DNA from 2 places in the Nocardia gipuzkoensis genome. Region 2 is predicted to be linked to the other one. Evidence: predicted binding sites of a transcription regulator. Region 2 holds the regulator's gene; the other holds the start of a gene.

Region 1 (6,775 bases), 290 kb from region 2:
GGCAGTTCGCCGAGCACGGGGCGCTGGACGCGACACTGACGCAGATCCGCGACGCGGCGGGCGCCAGTGTCGGGGCGCTCTATCACCACTTCCCGGACAAGGCCGACCTGTACCGGCAGGTGTGGGCCAACGCGCTGGTGGACTACCAGCGGCATTTCTGGGCGGTAGTCGGCGAGAGCACCGACGCGCACGACGGCGTCGCCTCAGGTGTGCGCGAGCACCTGCGCTGGGTGAGCGAGAACCAGTACCGGGCGACGGTGCTCACCTCCGCACGGCCGCCAGGGGTCCGGGAGAGCGAGAGCAATCGCCGCTTCATGTCCGACGTGACGCGCTGGTGGCGCACGCACGCCGGATACGGCACGGTGCGCGATCTTCCGATCGATCTGGTCTACGCGCTGTGGCTGGGCCCCGCGCAGGAATACACCCGGCAGTGGCTGGGCGGCGAGATGCGCATCGCCCCGGCCGACATCGCGGGCGAACTGGCCGACGCCGCCTGGCTCGCCCTCGCCGCCGATCGCACCCGAGCCGCGAAAGAGGTCTCCCAGTGACAGTCACCACGGCCCTCGACATCGACAGCGCCAGAAAGGTGCTCGCCGCCCAGCCCTTCGCCGCCCTCGTGGGCACCGAGCTCACCGCGTTCGGCGACGGCGCCGCCACCCTGATCATCCCCTTGCGCCGCGAACTGACCCAGCAGTTCGGCTACGTGCACGGCGGCGTGCTCGCCTACGCCGCGGACAATGCCCTCACCTTCGCCGCCGGAACCGTTCTCGGCGCGAACGTGCTCACCGGTGGTGTCACGGTCACCTACCTCCGTCCCGCCGCGGGCGCGCGGTTGCGCGTCGAGGCATCCGTCACGGGCGCGACCCGGCGCCAAGCGGTTGCCCACTGTTGGATCTACGCGGAGAGCCCGGACCGCGAACCGGTCCTGTGCGCGGTGGCCCAAGGCACCACCCGGCTCGCTGAAACCGACCTGACCGGCGCGAACACCACCCCTTGACCGCGCCATGCCGTCCCGTCGCCGACTGCCCGAGCCAGGGCGCGTTGCGCATCGCACCACCACTCCGCCGGAACGGACGTGCGAAAGGCCGAGCACGGAGAGTGTTCCGTGCCCGGCCCGTTCGGCGCAGGTCAGGCGGTCGCGGCGAAGGCCGGGCCCAACGCCGGTTCGGCGACCGGCTCGATGGCGTAGGCCAGGATGTCGGCCACGTCGGCGACCGGGCGGACGTCCAGTGCGGCCAGCACTTCCGCCGGGACGTCGTCCAGATCCGGCTCGTTGCGCGCCGGGATGAACACCGTCCGCAGTCCGGCCCGCTGGGCGGCGAGCAGCTTCTGCTTCACGCCGCCGATCGGCAGCACCCGGCCGTTCAGGGTGACCTCGCCGGTCATACCGACGTCCGATCGCACCTGACGCCCCAGCGCCAGCGACACGAGTGCCGTGACCATCGTGACGCCCGCGGACGGTCCGTCCTTCGGCACCGCACCGGCCGGGAAGTGGATGTGGATGTTGCGATCCAGGACCGACGCCTCGATGCCGATCTCCTCCAGGTGCGAGCGCACGTAGGTCAGCGCGATCTGCGCGGATTCCTTCATGACGTCGCCGAGCTGGCCGGTGAGGGTCAGCGAGCGCTCGCCCTCGGCGGCGTTCGCCTCGATGTAGAGGACGTCGCCGCCGGCGCCGGTTACGGCGAGGCCGGTGGCCACACCGGGGACCGCGGTGCGTTCGACCGAGTCGGGGGTGAAGCGCGGGCGCCCCAGGTAGTCCTTCAAGTCGCCCAGGCCGATCGTCAAGGCATCGGTATCCACCTCGTAACCCAGTTCGGGGTCGTAATCTGATGCGGCAGGCGCGGTTTCGCGCTCGGACAGCCGGGTGGCCGCCTTGCGCAGCGCCTTGGCGATCAGCCGCTCCATCTGCCGGACGCCCGCCTCCCTGGTGTAGTTGGCCGCGATCTCGCGCAGCGCTTCCTCGCTGACGGCCACCTCGGCGGCGGTCAGCGCGTTGCGCTCGAGTTGCCGCGGCACCAGGAAGTCACGCGCGATGGCCACCTTGTCGTCCTCGGTGTAGCCGTCGACGGTGATCAGTTCCATCCGGTCCAGCAGCGGGCCGGGGATGGTCTCCATGACATTCGCCGTGGCGATGAACAGCACGTCGGACAGGTCCAGGTCCAGATCGAGGTAGTGGTCGCGGAACGTGTGGTTCTGCGCCGGGTCCAGCACCTCGAGCAGGGCGGCGGCCGGATCGCCGCGGAAATCGGAGCCGACCTTGTCGATCTCGTCCAGCAGGACGACCGGGTTCATCGAACCGGCTTCCTTCATGGCGCGGACGATGCGACCGGGCAGCGCGCCGACGTAGGTACGGCGGTGGCCGCGGATCTCGGCCTCGTCGCGCACGCCACCCAGGGCGACGCGGACGAACTTGCGGCCGAGGGCTCGCGCCACGGACTCACCCAGCGACGTCTTGCCGACGCCGGGCGGACCGACCAGCACAAGCACCGCGCCGGAGCCGCGTCCGCCGACGACCTCCAGGCCGCGGGCGGCACGGCGGGCCCGGACGGCCAGGTACTCGACCATGCGGTCCTTGACCTCGTCCAGGCCGTGGTGATCGGCGTCCAGGACCGCGCGGGCGGCCGACACATCGGCGCTGTCGGTGGTCTTCACCGTCCACGGCAGCTCCAGCACGGTGTCCAGCCAGGTCCGGATCCAGCCGGATTCCGGGCTCTGATCGCTGGCCCGCTCCAGCCTGCCGACCTCGCGCAACGCGGCCTCGCGCACGGTGGCGGGCAGGTCGGCCTGCTCTACCCGGGTGCGGTAGTCGTCGGCGCCGTCCGGCTCGTCCTCGCCGAGTTCCTTGCGGATGGCGTTGAGCTGCTGGCGCAGCAGGAATTCGCGCTGGCTCTTCTCCATGCCCTCGCGAACGTCTTCGCTGATCTTCTCGCTGATCTCGGCCTCGGCGATGTGCGCTTTGGTCCACTCGATCAGGGTGGTGAGCCGCTCGGCCACGTCGGAGGTCTCGAGCAGTTCGCGCTTCTGCTCGAAGGTCAGGTAGGTGGCGTAGCCCGCGGTGTCGGCGATGGCCGACGGGTCGGTCAGCTGGTTGACCGCGTCGATGACCTGCCAGGCCTCGCGGCGTTGCAGTACCGAGACGACCAGCTTCTTGTATTCGGCGGCCAATTCCTTGGTGCGGCCGTCGGGTGTGGGCGTCTCGACCGGCTCGGCCTCGACCCACAGCGCGGCGCCGGGGCCGGTGACCCCGTGCCCGATCTTGGCCCGCCGTTCCGCCTTGAGGACGGCCGCCGGGGCTCCGCCGCGCATCCGGCCGACCTGCTCGATGGTGGCGACCACGCCGTAGGTCGCGTAGCCCTCGTTCAGGCGCGGCGCGAGCAGTACGGCGTCGGTCTTGGCGGCGCGCGCGGCATCGATCGCGGCCTGCGCCGATTCGTCCAGTTCGATGGGCACGACCATGCCCGGCAGCACGATCGGATCGGTCAGGAACAGCACCGGCAGGTTCTGTGGTGTAGTCACGTCTTCGACCCTTCCAAAAGTTGAGCGTTGCCTACTCAACCCACGGGTATCCGGGTTTGTTCCACTCCGGTGCCTCGTTCGCTGAGGGCGAAGGGCCACGCCACCCGCGCTCGCCGTTCGCGTTGACACCCCATCCAAGGCAATGAGAACGTTGTGGCCTTGATATCTCATACCGGCGGTACCGCCGGATCGGCTTAGGGAGTCCCATCGATGTCGTCGCTCGCCGCCGGCGTGTTCGTCGACTGGGAAGGATTGACCGGGCAGCCGAAGTTCGTGGTCGACCTGATCACGTTTCCGGTCTTCAGCGCGCTGGCGGGCTGGCTGACCAACTGGACCGGCGTGCTGATGCTGTTCTGGCCGCTGCTGTTCCGCGGCGTCCGCATCCCCGGCCTGCACGTGCTCTATCCGTACTTCCCGCGCCGGGTCCAGGTGCTGCCGACCTTCTCCGGTGATGGCCGCCGCCTCGGATTCCAGGGCTTCATCCCGGCGCGCGCGGAGAAGATGGCCAGTATTTGCGTGGACAAGGCCCTGATGCGGATCGGCAGCCCGAGGGACTTCATCCACGAACTCGATCTCGACGGCATCGCCGACTACATCGCGGTGCTCGCGCGCGAGCAGGTGCGGCCGCTGGTGGACGAGCTGATGTACCGGGAGAACCCGGACCTGTGGCGCACCGTGCCGCGGGCCGCCAAGCAGCTGATCTACCAGCGGGTGGACCGGGAACTGCCCGCCCTGTCCCGCCGTGCGTTCGCCTCGCTCGGCGACAACGTGGACCAGCTGATCGACATCAAGAGCTTCGTGATCCGCTACCTGCAGGAAAACCCGACCATCCTGAAGGACCTGACCACCACCATCGCCGCGCCCGAGCTGCGCTTCATGGTGCGCATCGGCCTGCTCGGCGCACCTTTCGGCGTGCTGCTGGCCCTGTACCTGCATGTGCATCAGCACATTCCGGTGATCGGCTGGGTGCCGGGCTGGGTGATCGTCCTGCTCGCCTCGGCGGCGATCGGCGTGATCGTGAACGTCATCGCGGTGAAGATGGTGTTCGAACCGGGCGACCCGCAACCGAGGTACAAGTACCTGTGGAAGCAGGCGCTGCTGGCCAAGCGACAACCGCAGGCGGCCACCGATCTGGCCCACATCCTGGCCTATCAGGTGCTGACGCTGCCGAACTTGTCCAAGGAGCTGCTGGAGGGCCCGAACGGGGACAAGACCCGGCAGCTGCTGGAGCGCTTGATCGCCGACGAGATCAGTCGACAGCTCGGCCCGACCACCACGCTGGTGCGCGCGGCCTTCGGGCGCCGCCAGTTCGACAACCTCACGGTGGGCGCGGCCGGCGCCGCGGTCGGCTTGGCGCCGACCATGGCCGAGGACGAGGAGTTCACCCTCGAGCAGGCCAAGACCATCGACGAATTCGCGGCGCGCAAGTTGCGGGACCTCACGCCGGGGGAGTTCATGGAGATGTTCTACGCGTCCGTGGAACAGGACGCCTGGCTGCTGTATCTGCACGGCGCGGTGCTCGGTCTCGTCGTCGGAGCCAGCCACCTGGTGCTTTTCGGCTGGTAGCCGGACCGTCGCTCACAAGTAAAACAAGCATGCTTGCCTTTTTTTGACCTCGCTGCGATGCTGGTCCCGGCGGCACACGAGGCGGTGTGCCCGGAACCGGCAGGGGAACAGATGGCCGACCTCGAGGCGCTACTCGGCGACTTCGCCGACGAATGCGCGGACCTGGAACGACTCGTCGGCCCACTGGCGCCCGGGGAATGGGCGCGGGACACACCCGCGCCCGGCTGGACCATCGCCCACCAGATCGGCCACCTGGCCTGGACCGACGAAATCGCGACGATCGCCACCGCGGATGCCGACGGCTTTCAGAAGTTGCTGGCCGAGGCCGGGCCCCGTGCGCTCACGTTCGTCGACGAGGCCGCCGAGAAAGCCGCGACCGAACCGCCCGCCGACCTGCTCGACCGGTGGCGGCGCGGACGCGCATCGCTCACCGCCGCTCTGCGCGCGACGCCCGCGGGCGTCAAACTGCCCTGGTTCGGCCCGCCGATGAGCCCCGCCTCGATGATCACCGCCCGCATCATGGAGACCTGGGCACACGGGCAGGACGTGGCCGACGCCCTCGGCGTGCACCGCACTCCCACCGTACGGCTGCGCACCGTGGCCCATATCGGCGTGCGCACCAGGAACTTCGCCTACACCGTGCACGAAAAGACCCCTCCCGCAGCGGAGTTCCGCGTCGAGCTGACCGCGCCGGACCGCACGATCTGGGCGTGGGGTCCCGAGGATGCCGAGCAGCGCGTGAGCGGACCAGCGCTCGACTTCTGCCTGCTGGTGACCCAGCGCCGCCATCCGGAGGACCTGGCGATCGTGACGCACGGCGACGACGCCGCGGAATGGCTCGCGATCGCGCAGGCTTTCGCGGGTCCGACGGGTGGGGGAAGGACGGCGGGCCAGTTCGCCTGACCCGCCCACACCCGACCCGATCGGTGACGATTCGGGAGCGGGCGAGCGCCACACTTGGGTGCGCCGTGTTCATGTCGACGGCCGGACGCCGTTGGCCGGGTGTCTCGAGGTGGCAGTCGAGAATGGCGCTCGCCAGCTAAACGAATATTTACCCCCCGGTGTGCGCACGGAAACATCGGCGCCATGTAGGCGGCGGCGCCGCACGATATGCCCTTGACCGGGCTGTCCCGCCGTGTGATCCTGCTCTCTTCGACGCGACATACCCCGCAACCGCACAGGTAACCTGGACGGGCGTACAGCTTTCCATGATGCTGGTCCGTCGCAGGGAAAGGAGCGCATCGTGACAGCACACCGACCTGCCCAGTTCGCGCGGCATGCCGCCGTCGTGCTCGCCGGTGCCGCCAGCTTGACCCTGACCGTCGCGGCAGGCACCTACATCGTGCAGCAGATCGCCGATACACAGCACCCGGATAGCAGGCTCGCCGCGCCGATCGCCCCGGTCGCTCCGGATGCGCCCGACCACCGACGTGAAGTCGTCTTCTATCCGGTACTGACCGCCAGCAGTTCGGTCCTGCCCCCCGCCGCCCTCGCTCCCCGCGCCGTCGAGCCGGAAACCGTTCAGGCACAGAGTGATTCACCGCCCACGCCCACGCCTCTCGGCGGCGCGGTCCGCCTCGGCGACGCCTACTTCGGCGCGCGAGTCGCGAAGGGCGAGGCCGATACCGTCTCGGTCACCGTGGATACGAACGCCTTCACGGTGCTCACTGGTTTCCTGCGTTCGGGCCCG
Region 2 (6,775 bases):
GCACGCCATCCACGCGACGACATCACCCCAACCGCCGGTCTCGAGCGAAGCGAGACCGAGCATCCGCCGTTCGCGGCCCGGCTCGCGTCCGAGTGGCCGCCGCGTCGCGACGAAGGAGCAAGCGGCGGTCACTCGGACGCGAGCCACAAGGGGGCCGCGAACACGCAGCACCGCAGGCGCTGCAAATCAGAACAGCGGGTCGTGGCGGATGTTCTTCGCGAGCGTTCCCGCCGCCATGAGGCGGAACTTGGTGGTCTGCACCATCGATGGTGATCCGACGATCTGTACGTCGCGATCGGACCAGGCGCCGAAGCTCGCGACGACCTTGCCGATCTGGCCGGTGACGCGGGGTTCCAGGCCGGGCCACGTGGTGCGGGGCTCGTCGGGTTGGGCGTACCACCATGGGTTTTCGTCGTGCTCGCTGACCGGCGTGACGGTGAGCCAGCGGTTGGCCATCGCCAGTTTGCTCAGCGTCTCCAGGTCGTAGAGGTCGCACGGGTGGTGGCCGCCGACGAACAGGTGCACCTTCGGATTGGTCCGCCGCATCGCCATCGACATGAGCTGGGCTCGCAGCGGCGCGATTCCGGTACCACAGCCGACCATCAGCATCTTGCGTTTGGTGTTGCGCGGGATGCCGAGGCCACCGAGTGGTGAGCCGAGCAGCCATTGGTCGCCGACGACGGTCTGGCCGACGATGGCCGAACTGACCCAGCCGCCCAGCACGCCGCGGACGTGGAACTCGATCTCACCGTTGGCGTTCGCGGGCACGGCGGGCGAGAGGTAGCGCCACATGCGCGGCCGTGACGGGATCTGCACGCTCAGGTACTGGCCCGCGGCGTAGGACATCGGCTGGTCCAGTTGCAGCCGGACGATGACCAGGTCGCGCAGCACTTCGCGGCGTTCGATCACGGTGCCGGTCCACGCCGACGGCGTGGTCTCCTTCTCCGCGGCGCCGATCATGGTGTCGGCGATGATCTTCAGGCCCTCGTCCCAGGCGCGGTCGACCTCGTCGGTCCACATCTCGGTGCCCGCGAAGACCTTGACGGCGGTCTTCAGCGCGGTGGACACGGCGGTGTAGTGCGCGGGCTGCACGCCGTACTTGCGGTGGTCCCTACCGAGCTGCGCGAGGAACGGCAGCAGTTTGTCGGGCTCCTCCAACCGGTCCAGCGCATAGGAGATCGCCTTGACCAGGCGATCGCGCTGGGCGTCCATCGCGGCCGGGAAGAAATCGCGGACGTGCGGGTAGTCGGTGAACAAGATCGCGTAGAACGATCTCGCCAGTTTCTCCGGCCCCCCGTCTTCCGCAGCAACCGCCTTGAACGTCGTTCTGATCAAAGCGACAGTGCGTGAATCCATTGATCTCACAACCCCATTTCGCACTCGTTCACCAACCATGCCGACGAGTGAGGTGCTGCGGGGCCACTCGACAGCAGCCGATGGGAAGGAGTGTAGGCGAGGTTTGCCAGCTACGGAATCTTTCGATTGGACATCACGCGTGTAATTTCGTCAAAACGAGGATATCCAGCGAGACACGCCAGAGAAACCGACTGCAAGACGGTAGATATGCCGCAAAATCAGTCGAAGGATCACCGAATTCGCAAGGCTCGCTGAGGAATTTACGTCCCGATTGGTCTGTTCTAGCGACCTCAGGGCAACACCACTGCGGCCGAATAGAGTTCGATCCGGGCAAACCGCGCCGATACCATCAACCAATCTATGGTGAAAATGTCCAGTTGATTCGACAACGAAATAACCTCTACCGTACCGCTTACGCCAAACATGTTCTGGTTTACTGTCAGCAAATAAGTGGTGGTCGCGGGCGCGAAACGACGACGGCCCCGGCCTCGGATCGCGCTGTGCGACCGGAGGCCGGGGCCGTCGTCGTCGTGCCGTTATCGCCGGTGCCGGCCGTCTTCGCGACGATGGCGCGGCTGCCAGACGACCAACGCGGTACTGCGTTGCGGCGGGGCGAGATCGGGACGGTACCCGGCCCGCGTCCGCTCCAGCTCGGCCGACAGTTCCGCCACCTGCTGGCGCAGTTCCTCCACCTGATTGGTCAGTTCGATGATGCGCTTGATGCCCGCCAGGTTGACACCCTCGTCCTGGGACAGCCGCTGCACCTCGCGCAGCAGCTCCACGTCCCGGGCCGAGTAGCGGCGCCCGCCGCCCGAAGTGCGTTGCGGCGTGACCAGTCCCAGACGGTCATACGTGCGCAGCGTCTGCGCGTGCATACCGGCCAGCTGGGCCGCCACCGATATCATGAAGAACTCGGCGCGGGCCCCGCTGGACGCGCTCTTCGGTTCCGAGGACATCACGCACCTGCCCATCCCGCACGTGGATCGAAGCCGCTGGCCCGCTCGGCCTCTTGGTAGCGCTTGAGGGCCTCGACGGCGTCGCCGTCGAGCTTCTGCGGCACCGCGACCTTCACCGTCACCAGCAGGTCTCCGGCGCCGCCGCCGCGCTTGGGCACGCCACGGCCGCGCACCCGAAGGATGCGGCCGTCAGCGGTACCCGGAGGCACCTTGACGCCGACTCGCCCGTCCAGCGTGGGCACCGAAACCGTGGTACCGAGGACCAATTCACTGTAACTGACCGGAAGCACCAGGGTCAGGTCGTCACCGTTGCGGCCGAAGACCTTGTCCTGGCTGACGTGGACGGTCACGTAGAGGTCGCCCGACGGCGCCCCGCGCAGGCCCGCCTCGCCCTGACCGGCCAACCGGATCCGTTGCCCGTCACCGACTCCGGGCGGAATCCGCACCGTGATGGTGCGCGTGCGGTTCTGGATGCCGTTGCCGTGGCAGTCGACGCACGGGTCGTCGATGATCGAACCGCTGCCCCGGCACTCGTCGCACGGCTCGCTGAAGCCGAACGCGCCCTGATTGCGGCTGACGACACCGGTCCCGTTGCAAATCGGGCAGACCCGCGGGCTCGTGCCCGGTTTGGCCCCGCTGCCGTGACACGTGGTGCACGGCGACGGGCTGGTCATCCGCAGCGGAACCGTGACGCCCTGGGCGGCCTCCCGGAAACCGAGCGTCGTCTCGGTCTCCACATCGGCACCGCGGCGGGGGCGGCTCGAGGTCCGCGTACCGCCCCGGTTGAACAGACCGCCGAGCAGGTCGCCGAGGCCACCGTCGCCGGCGCCTGCGCCGCCGAAGATGTCCCCGATGTTGAACTCCTGCGAGAAGCCTCCGCCCGCACCGGGACCGAACCCACCGCGACCGTAGCCGCCACCCGCGAAGAGCTTGCGGGTGTCGTCGTACTCCTTGCGCTTGGCCGGATCCGACAGCACGGCGTGCGCCTCGCTGACGGCCTTGAACCGCTCCTCTGCTTTGGTGTCACCGGGGTTGGCGTCCGGGTGCAGGTCGCGCGCTAGCTTGCGATAGGCCTTCTTGATCTCGTCCTGCGAGGCGCCGGAGGAAACACCCAGCTCCTTGTAGAAGTCCTTTTCGATCCACTCCCGTTGGCTCACCGAGCATCTCCTCCTCTCGCGTCCTTATTGTTCGTTCGCGCCGGCATCAACATCCGATGCCTCTTCGGTCGGTTGATCCGCGTTTTCCGTCAGATCGGCTACGCCGTCGGTTACCCCGACCAGCGCGTGCCGAAGCACCCTATCGCCGAAGCGATAGCCTTTGCGCATCACGATGCCGATCACCGGATCGTGGCCGGAGCCCTCGTGCTGCACGGCCTCGTGCAGGGTCGGGTCGAAAGGCTCGCCCTCCGAACCGAACTCCTCGAGACCCTGCTTGAGCAGCGCGGCCGACAGCTTGTCGGCCACCGACCGCAGCGGACCGGACTCCAGATCACCATGCGCCCGAGCGCGGTCGAGATCATCGAGCACGCCGAGCAATTCGGTGACCACCGACGCCTTGGCGGAATCGATCGCGGCCTTGCGGTCGCGCTCGACCCGGCGCCGGTAGTTGGCGTACTCCGCGGTCAGCCGCTGCAGGTCGGAGGTGCGCTCGGCGAGCTCGCCGCTGATGGTGTCGGCGAGCGCCTGGGCGTCGCCGCCGTTGCCGGTCTCCGCACCGTTGCCCGACTCCGGGGCCTGCGCGGCCGCGGCACCGTTGTCCGCGGCCGGCTGGCGGATCTCACCGGTCTCCGGGTCGATCTTCCGGTTGTCGACGAAGGTGATCGGCTCCTTCTCAGAGTTGGCCTCGGTCACTTCTTCTCCGTGTCGACCGGCTCGTCCACGACCTCGGCGTCCACGACCTGGTCGTCATCCTGCGCACTGCTCGAGGTGCCGTTGCCCTGCGCCGCGGCGTCCGCGGCGGAGGCCTCGTAGATGGCCTGGCCGAGGGCCTGCGACTCGGTCGCCAGCTTCTCGACGGCCGCCTTGACCGCGGCGATGTCGGTGCCCTTGAGGGCCTCGTTCGCCTCGGCGATGGCCGCCTCGACCTTGGTCTTGACGTCCGCGGGGACCTTGTCCTCGTTCTCCTTGATGAACTTCTCGGTCTGGTGCACCAGCGACTCGGCCTGGTTGCGGGTCTCGGCCTCCTCGCGGCGGGCCTTGTCCTCGGCCGCGTGCGCCTCGGCGTCCTTGACCATCCGGTCGATCTCCTCCTTGGACAGGCCGGAGCCGTCCTGGATCTTGATCGTGTTCTCCTTGCCGGTGCCCTTGTCCTTCGCGGTGACGTGCACGATACCGTTGGCGTCGATGTCGAAGGTGACCTCGATCTGCGGCACGCCGCGCGGGGCCGGCGGGATGCCGGTCAGCTCGAAGGAGCCGAGCAGCTTGTTGTGCGAGGCGATCTCGCGCTCACCCTGGAACACCTGGATCTGCACCGAAGGCTGGTTGTCGTCTGCCGTGGTGAAGGTCTCCGAGCGCTTGGTCGGGATGGTGGTGTTGCGCTCGATGAGCTTGGTCATCACGCCGCCCTTGGTCTCGATGCCCAGCGACAGCGGGGTCACGTCGAGCAGCAGGACGTCCTTGACCTCACCCTTGAGCACACCGGCCTGCAGGGCGGCGCCGACGGCGACGACCTCGTCCGGGTTCACGCCCTTGTTGGGCTCCTTGCCACCGGTCAGTTCCTTGACCAGGTCGGAGACGGCGGGCATACGGGTCGAGCCGCCGACGAGCACCACGTGGTCGATGTCGGACACCTTGATGCCCGCGTCCTTGATCACGGACTGGAACGGCGCGCGCGTGCGGTCGAGCAGGTCCGAGGTGATCTTCTGGAACTCGGCGCGGGTCAGCTGCTCGTCCAGGAACAGCGGGTTCTTGTCCGCGTCGACGGTGATGTAGGGCAGGTTGATCGAGGTGCTCTGCGAAGAGCTCAGCTCGATCTTGGCCTTCTCGGATGCCTCACGCAGCCGCTGCATGGCCATCTTGTCCTTGGTCAGGTCGATGCCCGAGCTGGCCTTGAACTTGTCGACCAGCCACTGCACGACCCGCTCGTCCCAGTCGTCACCACCGAGGTGGTTGTCGCCGGAGGTGGCGCGGACCTCGACGACGCCCTCGCCGATTTCCAGCAGCGAGACGTCGAAGGTGCCGCCACCGAGGTCGAAGACCAGGATGGTCTGTTCCTTGTCGCCCTTGTCCAGGCCGTAGGCGAGCGCGGCCGCGGTGGGCTCGTTGACGATGCGCAGGACGTTCAGGCCCGCGATCTGGCCTGCTTCCTTCGTGGCCTGCCGCTGGGCGTCCTCGAAGTAGGCGGGCACGGTGATGACCGCGTCGGTGATCTCCTCACCGAGGTAGGACTCGGCGTCGCGCTTCAGCTTCATCAGCGTGCGCGCGCTGATCTCCTGCGGCGTGTACTTCTTGCCATCGATCTCGACGCTCCAGTCGGTGCCGATGTGCCGCTTGACGGAGCGAATGGTGCGGTCGACATTGGTGACGGCCTGGTTCTTGGCCGGCTGGCCGACCAGCACCTCGCCGTTCTTCGCGAACGCGACGATCGACGGGGTGGTGCGCGATCCTTCCGAGTTGGCGACGACGACCGGTTCGCCGCCTTCGAGAACGGCGACGACCGAGTTCGTGGTCCCGAGGTCGATTCCGACCGCACGAGCCATAGTGGTTCCTCCTAGTTGACGTACCGATGTGTGTAGGTGCCGGGCGAACAACCGCCCTGCGACGCCCGGTGAAGGACGCCGCGAGACCTCGCCCCTAGCACCTCACGGAGCACGGCCCCAGCAACACTGAGCGTGGTCGGCTCAATCCTGCACCGCAGGAGCCCCGGAGTCAACCGAAACTTGAGTCTTGCACACTCAATCTTGTCGAAAAGCTCAACGGACGACTCGCGCGATTAATTCCCGGCCGTCGTCACGAACCACACCACGATCACTGCGCTGGTCGGCTGAACCGAGCCGCATCAGGACGAAATCGCCTCCGCCCGTCACGCCTACGAACGAGGGGCGCTACCGCGCAGTAGGGTGACGGCGAGCGGCCCGGACGGGCCGCCGTGCGCCGTCGAGCCGAGGAGTCGCCATGAGGGCCGCCGTCGTCACCGCCGCCGAATTCGAGGTCGCGGAGCTGCCCACGCCGCGGCCCGGCGCCGGTCAGCTGCTGATCGACGTGTCGCGCTGCGGCATCTGCGGCTCGGACCTGCACGCCCGCACCCACGCCGACGAACTGGCCGACCTGGCCGTGGCCACCGGCTACGAGCACTTCATGCGCTCGGCCCAGAGCGTGGTGCTCGGGCACGAATTCAGCGGGACCGTGGTCGATTACGGGCCGGACTGCCGCAAGCGATGGAAGACGGGAACCCCCGTGGTGGCCCTGCCGATCGTCCGGCACGGCAAGCAACCCCACTTGGTCGGGCTGTCGACCGCGGCGCCG

Evidence for each region. Region 2 encodes HspR, which represses chaperone genes until heat shock. Its sites were predicted from a motif close to ANNTGAGTNNNNNNNACTCANNT; they were not measured.
Region 1: a site for HspR is predicted at 3,538-3,560, ahead of lon (endopeptidase La). Genes of this name have one in related genera too.

The regions. Positions count from the first base shown of each region.
Region 1 is NZ_CP089225.1:2,507,887-2,514,661, forward strand. It holds gene LTT66_RS11510 (TetR/AcrR family transcriptional regulator) at 1-548, shown strand, start outside; gene LTT66_RS11515 (PaaI family thioesterase) at 545-997, shown strand; gene lon (endopeptidase La) at 1,129-3,459, opposite strand; gene LTT66_RS11525 (hypothetical protein) at 3,730-5,085, shown strand; gene LTT66_RS11530 (TIGR03084 family metal-binding protein) at 5,197-5,988, shown strand; gene LTT66_RS11535 (hypothetical protein) at 6,329-6,775, shown strand, end outside.
Region 2 is NZ_CP089225.1:2,215,040-2,221,814, forward strand. It holds gene LTT66_RS10205 (globin domain-containing protein) at 187-1,356, opposite strand; gene LTT66_RS10210 (heat shock protein transcriptional repressor HspR) at 1,893-2,312, opposite strand; gene dnaJ (molecular chaperone DnaJ) at 2,312-3,469, opposite strand; gene grpE (nucleotide exchange factor GrpE) at 3,494-4,162, opposite strand; gene dnaK (molecular chaperone DnaK) at 4,159-6,009, opposite strand; gene LTT66_RS10230 (zinc-binding dehydrogenase) at 6,425-6,775, shown strand, end outside.